2 regions of the Lactiplantibacillus paraplantarum genome follow, and region 2 is predicted to be linked to the other one. Evidence: a T-box and tRNA genes for the amino acid it is inferred to sense, from the RefSeq annotation. Region 2 holds a T-box; the other holds one or more tRNA genes.
What was found. A T-box is a leader RNA that pairs with one kind of tRNA and senses whether it is charged. The one in region 2 lies ahead of leuS (leucine--tRNA ligase), so its partner is inferred to be a tRNA-Leu.

Region 1 (6,604 bases), 600 kb from region 2:
TGGCAACACCAATTGCACCAAGTCCGATAAGTGTAATTTCACTAACAGCAGCTAACACGAAACCTAAAGCGAAGAATGGCCACATTTCGCGGGAAGCCATCATGTTGATAACCATTGCGTAACCAACGGCAACAACCATACCACCACCGATTGATAAACCATCAGTTAACCATGCAGGCATAGCATTCAACATCGTCTTAACAGGGCCAGCACCAACGGCTAAGATCAAAGCAGCTGGAATGGCAATCCGCAACCCTTGCATACAAATGGCAACAATGTGCCAGAATTCAAGTTTACCGAAACTACCTTCTTCGGCAGCACGGTCCATGATATGAACAATAATAGTTGCAATCGTACGTGCAAGAATGGTTAAAAGTAACCCAGCAACGGCCAAAGGAACGGCAATTGCAATGGCTGAAGAAACCCCGGCACGACCTTGGCCACCTAAAACTAAGATAATTGCGGATGCAATGGCAGCTAAAGCGGCATCAGGAGCAACGGCGGCACCAACGTTTGACCAACCTAACGCGATCATTTGTAGGCTACCACCTAAAATAATACATGGTACTAATTGACCAGTAACTAATCCGATCAGCGCACATGCAACAACTGGTTGATGGAAATGGAATTCATCCAAAATACCTTCCATACCAGCTAAAAATGCTACGAGTACGACTAAAATCATTTGAATTGCATTCAAATTCATGATTTAATCCTCCATTTTCTTCTGATAGTTATCTATACTACTTTTGTTCATTCAACATGTTTTGAGCTTTTTTCAGGATATTATCCATATTATCCTTACTATCTGAAGGAACTTTCCGAACATCAAATTCGACGCCGTCTTGTTCCAACTTCTTGTAAGTATCAATATCATCTTGATCAAAAGCTAAAACTTTGTTTGGTTGAACTTTACCAACTGAGTGCGCCATTGAACCAATGTTCAAAGTCTTGATTGGCACGCCACCTTCAATTGCACGTAATGCATCTTGTGGGGTTTCAAATAAGACAAGGGCCTTTTGACCGCCAAAGTGCTTGTCATCTTTAGCAATCTTAATCATTTGATCAATTGGAATAACATGCGCATGTACACCTGCTGGTGCAGCTTGCTTAATCATGTTCGAACGTAAATCATCCTTAGCAACACTATCGGAAACAACGATGATCCGGGTTGGGTTAACCGTCTTACTCCAAGCAGTGGCAACTTGCCCATGCAAGAGTCGTGAGTCGATCCGCGCTAAACCATATTCCAACGTCCCTGGACGACCAGCGTTATTGTTAGTCGTGGCAGCGGCAGCAACCTTTTCTTCCTTAGGTGCTAATGCTTCAGGACGAACCTTCACGCCATCCTTAGCAGTTTCAATGATATGAGTGGCAATTTCGTGTGCCGAATCCATTGAAAGCCGTGAAGCATACGCTTCAATTAACATTGGCAAGTTCAAACCGGCAACGATTGCCCATTTGTCCTTGTGTGCTTCAAACAAGCCGTTAACTTGATTGAATGGTGTCCCGCCCCAAAGGTCGACTAAGAATAAGACTTGCTCTTGATCGTCGAATGAAGCAATGGCTTTTTCCAACTTAGCCTTGATGTCGTCAGGGCCTTCGCTAGGCATCAACGTAACGGCTTGAACGTTTTCTTGTTCGCCGAAAATCATTGATCCAGATTGATAGATGCCTTTAGCGAATTCGCCGTGACTAGCAATGATAATGCTTACCATCTTTGTACCTCCTATTTTTTCGTTACAGTCATATAAAACGAATAAATAATATCTAAATTGCCTGTAACTATTTATGTTTTTGATACTGTAAGCGCAATCTTTTTCGCACTCACTAATATACATGCAAATTCCGTGCCAAAATACACTAACGATGAAAGCCCTTATTTCAGGCCTAAGATTGATACACTAAAGTAATACAGTATTAAAATAATTGTTTTGTGTGTCAAATAGCGTATTTTTAAAACAAAATTATGAAACAGTAACTAATGTTAACTATGGTATTAAATTCTTAATAACTTAGTGCCCGCCGGCCATTCAATTGCCACATTGCTTCAAACGCTTGATTATCCATTCGACTGTGTTGACCATGCCAGGGATCATTGTAGCTAACAGTCGTTGCTGTATACCCGGTAAGCGTCACCGTATGACTCGCAAAGCCATCTAGTCCCTGAACCCAAGCAACTACCGGATGGCCTTTAGCGAGCTGCACTTTAAGTCGTTGCAGACTCACTCCACTGAAATCTTCAGCAGATGGCAAATAGTGGCGGATCGTTGGTAACAAGCCTTGGGGGTAGATGTAAAGCCCAATACCATCAGCCGAAGCAGGATTACCAACAAAACCAGTATTAGGATTCGAACTGCGAGGCACTTGGCTGGCAAACTGTTCCTTACTAATGTTAACACCGGCATACTGTAACATCATGGTGGTCGCTGTCATCTCACATCCCGTTGGTAACTCCGGTAGCTGGTCAATCAGTGGCACCCTCAGCTGAACCGACGCCGTATTGGCTGGTCTTAGCTGACTAGCGGCTATCCAGCCACTCTGCTGACGACCATTATGCACGTAGTAAAAGCGCTGACGACGCACGTTGCGATAAATATCAGCCTGCTCAGTACGCGTCCACTGTGTATGCTGGTGATACTTTAAATGTAAATTAACACGCAATTGGGCACGCTGATGACGCACGACGGTTAAATGGTAACCGACACCGTTCTGACTATTCGTCTGATAGACCCGTGGCTGCACCACCTGAATTCCTGTAATCGGATAAGTCGTTACGGCCGCTTGTGCGGGGTAAACCAACCCACTAACAAGCAATCCGCCCACTAAGATACCCCACCATCTACTCATTCTAATCAATGATTGATCCTCACCTTCTCTTAATATCGTAATCAGTCGATTAACCGTTTTCATTATAATGCTGGTAATCGTGAGATTAAACAATAAGGTCCGGCAAATTTGGTGAACATAGTTGAAGTAGTTGCAAAAAAGCAAGTCTGGAATAATATAGTCAGTCGAATTTACCATAGCAAAAAAAGAATCGATCCATCAAGGCTTAGGCCTATCGGATCGATTCTTACATTCGTTAGTGCGGCCAAGAAGATTCGAACTTCCACCGGGTTAACCCCGACAAGATCCTTAATCTTGCGCGTCTGCCAATTCCGCCATGGCCGCATCACAACTCACAAAAAACATCATAACAAAATTTTGCGAGTCTGACAAGCTTATTTTAAGATTTTTGTACTTTTACCCCAGTTGCATCCATTGGCAATAGGAATAATTGGCCGTTGAGTGTTGTATCTTGGCCTAATTGTGCTTGCAACGTAGCGAGTTGACCGTAATCACCCAACGTAATCACCGTCGGCCCAGCACCACTCAAATAAGTCCCCGTTAATCCCAGGGCGTGGGCATGGTCTCTAACCGTTTGTAGTGCTGGCACTAACTTAGCCCGATACTGTTCATGGAACTGGTCCTGTTCCAACAGCGGTAACGCCACGTCCCAATTTTGAGTCGCTAAAGCGGCTACTAACGTATTAGCCACACTACTGCCAGTAATGGCTTGGTGATACGTCAATTCAGTTGGCAACGCTTGGCGGCTAGCCACCGTTAATAATGGCTCGTTCGGTACGTAGACACTTGCAAAAAGCGTCGGTAGCGGTAACTTCACCGCGCGGACGCGTTCGTCAGTGTACGTCGCCACGACCAAACCACCTAACAAAGCCGGTGCCACATTATCTGGGTGCCCCTCCAATTGAGTAGCAACTTCCAGTAGCTCAGCAGAAGAGCGCGGTGCGCCGGTCAATTCGTTAGCCAGCACTAAGCCGGCTACGATGGCCGTCGAGCTACTACCCAATCCGCGCGCCAATGGAATTTTAGAAGCCATCTGTAGATGCTGTGGATGTAAATCTGGTACCAAATGTAACGCCGTTTTAATAATTAAATTGCGTTCATCCGTCGGCACATCCGCCCCAAAGGGATGGTCAATCTGCCAATGGTCACTAGGTTGTAAGACTTGTAACGTCAATTGCATATCTAGTGCTAGACCGATTGAGTCAAATCCAGGGCCAAGGTTGGCGGAAGTTGCGGGAACTGAGATTGTTAGCATGACTTACCTCACCTACGCATTCTTCAAAACTTTATAACTCGCTAATAGTTGCATATTCTCTTGCTCACCGATTTCACGAGTGATGTCGGCTAACTGTTGATCATTCATAGCATGGGTAATGATCACAACACGCGCGTTGCCGTCACCTAATTGGTTTTGAATAATCCGGCTGAACGAAACTTCTGCGCGCGTCATAATTGCTGTCAATTTCATCATCATCCCTGGGACATCCCGCATCCTCAAGGCAATAAAGTGAGGATACACGACATCTTCAGGTGTTGCTAAGACTGTCTCCTGGCGATAAGAGTTAAACGTATTGCCAGTCGTATTCAGCGCAATATTTTTTGCAACCGTTGTAATATCACTCAGCACACTGTTAGCAGTTGGGAGTTCCCCAGCGCCGGGACCGTAAAACATCGTGTTCCCCACAGCCGTTCCAGTCACCATCACGGCATTATTTTCATTTTGCACCGTAGCAAGTGGGTGTTGATCAGAGACGAGCACGGGACCCACCGATACCGCAATGCGATCATCAATTTCTTCCGCAATCCCGAGTAATTTAATCGTATACCCAAGCTGGTGAGCTTCCGCGATATCCTCTGGGCTGATTTTTGTAATTCCCTGCACTTGAACGTGGTCGAGGGACAGACTCATCCCAAAGGCAAACTGCGTTAAGATAATCATCTTGAACGCCGCATCAAGACCTTCGACATCATTAGTGGGATCACTTTCGGCAAACCCCAAGTCTTGTGCTGAACTCAAGGCCTGGTCATACGACCAATGCTTAGTCAGCATCTGCGTCATGATGTAATTAGTGGTCCCGTTGACGATTCCCATGACCCGTTGAATCCGGTCAGCAGCGAAACTATTATCAATCGTCCGTAAGATTGGAATCCCACCAGCAACACTCGCTTCATAGAACAGGTCGCGATGATTTTCACGCGCAATCTGAACCAACTCCCGGCCATATTGCGCAATCAAGTCCTTATTGGCCGTCACCACGTGTTTGCCAGCTTTCAAGGCTTGCGTAATATATTCCTTCGCCGGATGAATCGACCCCATCACTTCGACCATAATTTGAATGGACGGATCATCAAGCAGGGTCGCGATTTGGTCGGTCATCTGAACGTCCCCCAAATCAACTTGTTCGTGCTTTTTCAAGTTGTGGACAACTACGCAGGCTAGTTCCAACTTACGACCGGTAATTTCTGAAATCTTTTCCTGATGCGCTTGAAGCATTTTAACAACGCCGGTCCCGACTGTGCCTAGTCCGACCACACCAATTTTAATCGTTTCCATCTTAATCCCTCCATATCAATAGTTAAGCTAATTCTATCGGAAGCGTCCCACTTTAGCAAACCTTTTCAGACTAACTTAATTGGTCCCCGGCAGCGGCCACAAGAATAGCGCTGCGTATCCATTCGCCGCTTGCGATAATAACGCTGCCCACACTGTTGGCATTCGTATATATACCGGTAAGCTGAAGTCGCCGGGTGCTTAGGTGCCGGGGCATAGCGCGAACCGCCCACCTGAGCGAGTAACCGTTTAAATTCCACATCACGATGTCGATAACCCCGCTTAGTCAAATGTAAATGATAATGACACAATTCATGCTTGATGACGCCAATCAAGGTGGCCTCATCAAAATCAGTCAGCATCTTCGGATTGATATCAATATCATGCGAGGCCAACTGATAACGACCACCCGTCGTTCGTAACCGGGCATTAAAATAAGCGCGGTGCTGGAATGGACGGTGAAAATCACGCATGGAAATGGTCGCAACGAGCTGCTGTAACTCTAAATCAGTCATTATGCTTCAGCCGGTGCAATCATCGTTAAGGCGATGCGCTGCCGCTGTTCATCAACTTCTTCGACCCACACCGTCACGATGTCGCCAACGGCCACCGCCTGACGCGGATCTTTCAAGAATTTATCCGTTAGTTTGGAGACGTGCACGAGGCCGTCTTGCTTGACGCCAATATCCACAAACGCCCCAAAGTCGACCACGTTGCGTACGGTTCCTTGCAGCTGCATTCCTGGTTTTAGATCACTCATCTTTAAAACGTCTTGCCGGAGTAACGGTGCGGGCATCGTATCACGAACATCACGCCCGGGCTTTTGCAAACTACTAATAATATCCTTTAAGGTCAGTTCACCGACACCGGTGCTGGTCGCAAGTTGCGCTAAATCTAATTGATTCAACTGTTGGGCTTTAGTCGTCCCAACGTCCGCCGTCTTTAATCCAGCCGCTGCCAATAACGCTTTGGCTGCGGGATAACTTTCTGGATGAATATCCGTGTTATCAAAAACATTCTTGCCGTCAATGATTCGCAGGAAGCCGACCGCTTGTTCATAAGCTTTCGGTCCCAACCGCGGCACTTTTTTCAATTGTGGTCGGCTCGTGAACTCGCCATTTTCATCCCGATAAGTAATCACATTTTGGGCAATCGTGCTGGATAGCCCCGAAATATGCGTCAATAGCTCCGAACTAGCGGTAT
Region 2 (6,604 bases):
AATGACTACCAGTTATTACTGAATACGGATATTGTTGATGGGGGCCCTATGAGCATGCCGGAAGCAATGAGTCATGGTATTCCGGTTATTAGTTACCGCTTTAATTATGGCCCTAAAGATTGGATTGATGATGGGCACGATGGGTTCATTATTGATCCTGGTAATCAATTAGCCATGCGCGACCGGATCATCGAGTTAATGACGGATACGAAGAAACTAACGGCGTTTAGTGAAGCGGCTTTTAAGAAGTTGCATACCTCCCAGACCGAGTTAAAAGTTTGGCACCGTTGGCAACAATTATTGGGTATTAAGTAGGAGGGCGCAGCGATGTATTATTTCTTAAATGACAACATGCAATTTTCAAAATCAGGGATTGAACAGGCCGAAATCAATCGGCTGACCTTATTCAAAAAGCACCACGTAGCGGCTAAGATTGTCACGCGCGTGTTTGCAATGAACCTACACGATGTTCTTGATGGGGCTAAAATTGCTGATGCTGATTTTGTTAACTTATTTGATTTCTTTAGTGGGAGCCAATCCGTTAAACGACAGGCGTTTAATTTAGCGGATTTTGAAGTGCCAGCTGATGCCATCAAAACGCGGAAGGACAATCAAGTTCAAGTTGTGGAACGCGGTAAGTTAATCATGATTATTTACTTGCGGGCTGGAACTGACACGGTCAGTAACGTCCAATACTTTGATGTCAACGGCCGGACACTCAAAATGAGCTGGTGGGATACGCGCGGTTTCAAATGTTTGGAACAATTATTCGATTGGGATGGCAAAATTGCGCAGGAAGCTTACTTTGGTCCCGATGGTTTAGTCCATGTCGAAAAGTTGCACTTATTGAATCATGCGGGGCAAGAACGCGTGACTTGGCGGGTTCTCAACTATAATGATCAAAATCATACTTTTAATGGCATGAATGAATTAACGCGGTTCTTTTATGACGAACTGAACCAGTTGACTGAAGCACCCAATGTCTTCATTTGCGATCGGACGGTGGAATGTGCCTGGGGATTGTTCAATATGACGACGCCAGCCAAGAAAGTCTTGCATTTGCATAATAATCATGTCAGTGATGCTAAGGATATTCTTCACTCGACACTTAATAATAACTACGCTAACGCGTTGAATAATTGGCAAGCTTGGGATGCCGTAATTTCAGCGACACCGGAACAAAGCAAGGATGTTGAAGCGCGTTTTGGCAAGTCTATTCCAGCCTTTACAATTCCGGTAGGCTATGTGGATGATGCCACCCTTAAAGCTAAACCCGTTGATTTTGCACGTCGCCAGAAGGACTTAGTTGTCCAAGTGGCCCGCTTGGCACCAGAAAAGCAACAGAACCATTCAATTGAAGCGTTCGTAGAAGTTCATAAGCAATTTCCTGACGCCAAGTTGGAATTATGGGGCTATGCTAATGGTGATATTGAGAAACAATTGCATGCTCAAGTAGCGGCAGCACATTTGGAAGATGTCGTGTTATTCAAAGGTTATACAACGGATGTCAATGCGGTTTACAATCGTGCCCAATTAGGATTATTGCCAAGCCGGGCGGAAGGATTCTCACTGATGCTCTTGGAAGCTCAGGCCCATGGATTACCAATGGTTGCTAATGATGTTAAGTATGGACCGAGTGATATTATTCAGAATCACAAAAGTGGGGTCCTAACGACGGATGGTGACGTCAAGCAATTGACGAACACCATTATTGATCTATTAAAGAATCAAGCGCAACTAGCGTCCTTCAGTGCGCAGGCTTACGAGAATGCGAAGCGCTATTCAGAAGAGGCTGTTTTCAAGCAATGGCAGACCTTGTTAGACTATTTCAAACCGACTAAGGTAATGGCGTAAATCGAGTTAGTGGCTAGGGAGGGCAAATAATGTTAATGATTATGACCATTTATGGGACAGTGAAGATGTTTACCCGGATGATCGTGTACTGTGGCATCGGTGGCCTTGTCCTAATTGTTCGTCACCATAATCGTAAGAAGCGGCGTAAAGAGATGGATGAGGGAACTAAGCGGATTATGCGCAATACCCCTAAAGATGAAAACGGCAAATATCCGTGGGAAAAGTAGTGTTCAATTGTTTTTTAAGCTAAACATCTAATTAAAAAGGTCTGTCAGACGAAAATAATCGTTTGGCAGACCTTTTGGGTTGATTTGTCGTTAAGACGTAAACATATTAACGTTTCTGAATCGCCAATAAATACGGCGGCACATGAACTTGATTAATAAATTGATATTGTAAGACTTGAAATTGATGTTGGTCTAAATTCGTGGCGTAATCTAGCACCGCTTGGGCTTCCGTCGCACCACCGGGATGACCGGCATAAACCAGTAGGATGATTAGACCGTTTGTGACGAGGCGTTCCTGAATCGCCTTTACAGCCGTTAACGTCGTCGTTGGTTTCGTAATAATTTGTTTATCACCACCAGGTAGGTAGCCCAGGTTAAAGACGGCACACTTGATGGGTTGATCAGTGGCAATCTTATCTGCGAGGTGTTCATGGCCCATTTGCCATAAGGTGACCTGATGGCTGAGCGCCGCTTTATCTAAGGCACTCGTTGTAGCTTTGATGGCCGCTGGTTGAATGTCGAACCCATCGACGTGACCAGTGGTACCGACCAACTTGGCGAGGTAGACGGTATCATGACCATTGCCAACTGTCGCGTCAATCACATGATCACCGGGATTGACGACTTGATTCATTAGCGCGTGGCTATAAGCTAATGCCGAACTGAGTTGAATGAGTGTTACCCCCTTGTTGAATTCATGAATTAAGACCGTCGTCGAAGCGGCCCATGCCGATAATGTGTACTAAAACGCACACTTATATATAGTAAAACACTTCCTAACAAAAGGCCACCGATTGTATCACTCGGATAGTGGACGCCCACGACAACGCGACTGATCATCATTAAGAAAATCGCGGTTACGCCGAGCGCAGTGAGCCAACCAGTCAAGGCATTGCGATGCCAATAGTCAAAGGCGAGCACTAGCAAACTACCGATAAGCACGGTCGTTGTCGTTGAGTGCCCACTTGGGTAACTATACCCACCTATTTGGACAAGCCGCCAAGCAGTTGGTCGTGGCCGCATAATGACCTGCTTGATGAGATAATTGCCATAACCCGCAATGACCCAAGTATTGATCCAAAAGAAGAGTGCACCACGCGGATTATGGCCCAGCCAGAGTGCCAGGCCAATAATCAATGTGATGATTGTGATGGTGTGGGGATTGCCGAACTGGGTGTAAGCAACCATCGCGTGTTGAAACCACTGGGGACTGTGATGCCAAAAATTAGCAACCGTGGTGTCAAAGTGCGTCAACCAAGGTGCTCGTTGCCACACCGCGGCCGTCCAGCCTAGCCACACAATAAAAATAAGTAAGATGAGACTGTCCGAACGTTGCCAAGTTCGTTGCTTCAATACAGATTCCTCCGATAAATAATTTATTGCAACCATTATAGCATTTTTTATGATGTCGCCGTTTGTCGACTAATGATAAAATTTGTCGCCGACGGGGCGTGGCCTCTTGAAAAAAGTGTGGTGGTTTGCTACTATAAAAACAATAACTTTACGACTCTGAGAAGGAATAGTAGTGGTTGGTGTTTTACAGAAACTCCGTGGTAGTTGCAAACGGGGATTCACTAACCATGAACTCACCTTCGAGTCTTCCGGCTGAACAAGTTTGTAGGCACGGACGTGGTTTCGCGTTAAGATTCCCAAGAGGCCACGGTGACGTGGAATCATAGGTGGTACCGCGGAACCTGTTTTCGTCCTATAAGCATAATTGGCTTATAGGATTTTTTTGTTTTTTAACCGGATTTAACTGGTTGATAGGTGAAATGGCCGTTTTGAATAGTCAGTTGGAAAGTCGCAATGCTAGCTTTTACATACAAGGCAGCAAGAAAGGGGCACTACTATGGCATACAACCATAAAGTCATTGAACGCAAATGGCAACATTATTGGAAGGAAAACAAAACCTTCAAAACATTAGATACGACGGATAAGAAGAAGTATTACGCCTTAGACATGTTCCCATACCCATCTGGTCAAGGATTACACGTTGGACATCCTGAAGGGTATACGGCCACGGATATTATGTCACGGTTCAAGCGGATGCAAGGGTACAATGTCTTACACCCAATGGGCTGGGATGCATTCGGCTTACCTGCTGAACAATACGCGCTCAAGACGGGTCATAACCCGAAGGACTTTACGGCCAAGAACATCAAGAACTTTAAGCGTCAGATTCGCTCATTAGGCTTTTCCTATGACTGGGACCGTGAAGTGAATACGACTGATCCAAGTTATTACAAGTGGACACAATGGATCTTTGAGCAGCTCTACAAAAAAGGGTTAGCGTACGAATCTGAAACACTAGTTAACTGGGCTCCTGATATGATGGGTGGGACGGTCGTTTCCAATGAAGAAGTGGTTGATGGTAAGACGGAACGTGGTGGCTACGACGTTTACCGGGTACCAATGAAGCAATGGAGCCTCAAGATTACGGCTTATGCTGACCGCTTGATTGATGATCTGGACGATATTGATTGGCCAGAAAATATCAAGGAACAACAACGTAACTGGATTGGCCGCTCAGTCGGCGCATCTATCCGTTTCAAGGTTGCTGGTCAACCTGACGATACTGAGATCGAAGTGTTCTCAACGCGGCCTGATACGTTGTTTGGTGCCAGTTACATGGTCTTGGCACCTGAGCACGATTTAGTTGAACAATTGACGACACCAGAACAAGCTGATGCTATCAAAGCTTACAAGGCTAAGATTGCCAGCAAGTCGGACCTTGAACGGACTGACTTGAATAAGGATAAGACCGGGGTCTTCACTGGGAGCTATGGCATCAATCCGGTTAATGGTGAAAAACTGCCAATCTGGATTGCCGATTACGTTCTGGCTTCATACGGGACTGGGGCCATCATGGCGGTGCCTGCTCATGATGATCGGGACTTTGAATTTGCACAAAAATTTGATTTGCCAATCAAACCTGTCATTGCGGGTGATAATGATTATGACCAACAAGCTTACACGGGCGACGGTGAACACATCAACTCAGGTTTTGTTGATGGTTTAGCGAAGCAACCAGCGATTGACAAGATGATCGATTGGTTAGGCGAACACCATGCTGGTGAAAAGAAGGTCAACTATCGGTTACGTGATTGGATCTTCTCACGGCAACGGTACTGGGGCGAACCGATTCCGGTTATTCACTGGGAAGACGGCGAAACGACGCTGGTTCCCGAAGACGAATTACCATTGCGGTTACCAGCAACTAAGAACCTGGAACCATCCGGGACTGGTGAAAGCCCGTTAGCCAACATCGATGATTGGGTCAACGTGGTTGATGAAAACGGTCGTAAAGGTAAGCGTGAAACCAACACGATGCCACAGTGGGCCGGGAGTTCATGGTACTTCTTACGTTACGTTGATCCGCACAACCGGGAAGCTTTGGCTGATTATGACAAGTTGAAGTACTGGTCACCCGTTGACTTATACGTGGGCGGTGCCGAACACGCGGTCTTACATTTGCTTTATGCTCGTTTCTGGCACAAGTTCTTGTATGACTTAGGGGTTGTGCCAACCAAGGAACCATTCCAGAAATTGGTTAACCAAGGAATGATCTTGGGCGACAATCATGAAAAGATGTCGAAGTCACGTGGTAACGTGGTTAACCCTGATGACATCGTTGAGCAGTATGGTGCCGATACGTTGCGGTTATACGAAATGTTCATGGGACCATTGGAAGCTTCGATTCCGTGGAGTACCGATGGGTTACACGGCGCTAACAAGTGGATCGAACGGGTTTGGCGCTTAATGATCGATGAAAATAATCGGGTTCGTGACCGGGTTACTACGATCAATGACGGCAAGCTGACAAAGATTTACAACGAAACCGTTAAGAAGGTCACGGAAGACTATGAAGCCATGCGCTTTAACATTGCGATTTCGCAAATGATGGTCTTCGTGAACGAAGCGTACAAGGTCGACGATTTACCAATCATTTATATCGAAGGCTTCGTGAAGTTATTAGCGCCGATCGCACCACATTTGAGCGAAGAATTATGGTCATTATTAGGCCATGATGACACGATCACCTACGCCACTTGGCCAACGTATGACGAATCTAAGCTAGTAGAAGACACGGTCCAAATCGTGCTTCAAGTTAACGGTAAAGTTCGCTCACACGCCGAAGTTGCTAAGGATATGGGTAAGGATGAACTTGAAAAGTTAGCCTTGGCGGATGACAAAATTCAAGAATTTACGGCTGGTAAGACGGTTCGTAAAGTGATTGCCATTCCTGGTAAACTGGTTAACGTGGTTGCCAACTAAGTAATGATTAAATATAACTGGTTGAATTTAATTCAGCTGGTACTGAGCGTGGTATCGATTGACGATTGTCAGTTGATACCACGTTTTTGTTTAATTAAGGTGTGACGAATTGGTTCTAGCTAACTGGGGCACTTGGTTAAGTGAATAATAATTCTAGCAGCAGTAAATGAGCTATTTGTAGTGGTTGCGATGTGTTTTTAATGGGCAGCGACTGCCGGGACCATTTATGCTTAAACTACAAGCGTGA

Region 1: it encodes a tRNA-Leu, which carries the amino acid that the T-box ahead of leuS (leucine--tRNA ligase) is inferred to sense. The anticodon was not compared.

What each region holds. Positions count from the first base shown of each region.
Region 1 is NZ_CP032744.1:514,288-520,891, reverse strand. It holds gene LP667_RS02450 (PTS mannose/fructose/sorbose transporter subunit IIC) at 1-706, opposite strand, end outside; gene LP667_RS02445 (mannose/fructose/sorbose PTS transporter subunit IIA) at 744-1,718, opposite strand; gene LP667_RS02440 (C39 family peptidase) at 2,008-2,859, opposite strand; tRNA gene LP667_RS02435 (tRNA-Leu) at 3,090-3,174, opposite strand; gene thrB (homoserine kinase) at 3,230-4,105, opposite strand; gene LP667_RS02425 (homoserine dehydrogenase) at 4,118-5,404, opposite strand; gene LP667_RS02420 (SprT family protein) at 5,470-5,916, opposite strand; gene LP667_RS02415 (Tex family protein) at 5,916-6,604, opposite strand, start outside.
Region 2 is NZ_CP032744.1:1,117,073-1,123,676, forward strand. It holds gene asp1 (accessory Sec system glycosyltransferase Asp1) at 1-315, shown strand, start outside; gene LP667_RS05370 (glycosyltransferase family 4 protein) at 328-1,854, shown strand; gene LP667_RS05375 (hypothetical protein) at 1,884-2,081, shown strand; gene mnmM (tRNA 5-(aminomethyl)-2-thiouridylate-methyltransferase MnmM) at 2,188-2,754, opposite strand; gene LP667_RS05385 (phosphatase PAP2 family protein) at 2,784-3,470, opposite strand; T-box leader at 3,582-3,792, shown strand; gene leuS (leucine--tRNA ligase) at 3,931-6,357, shown strand.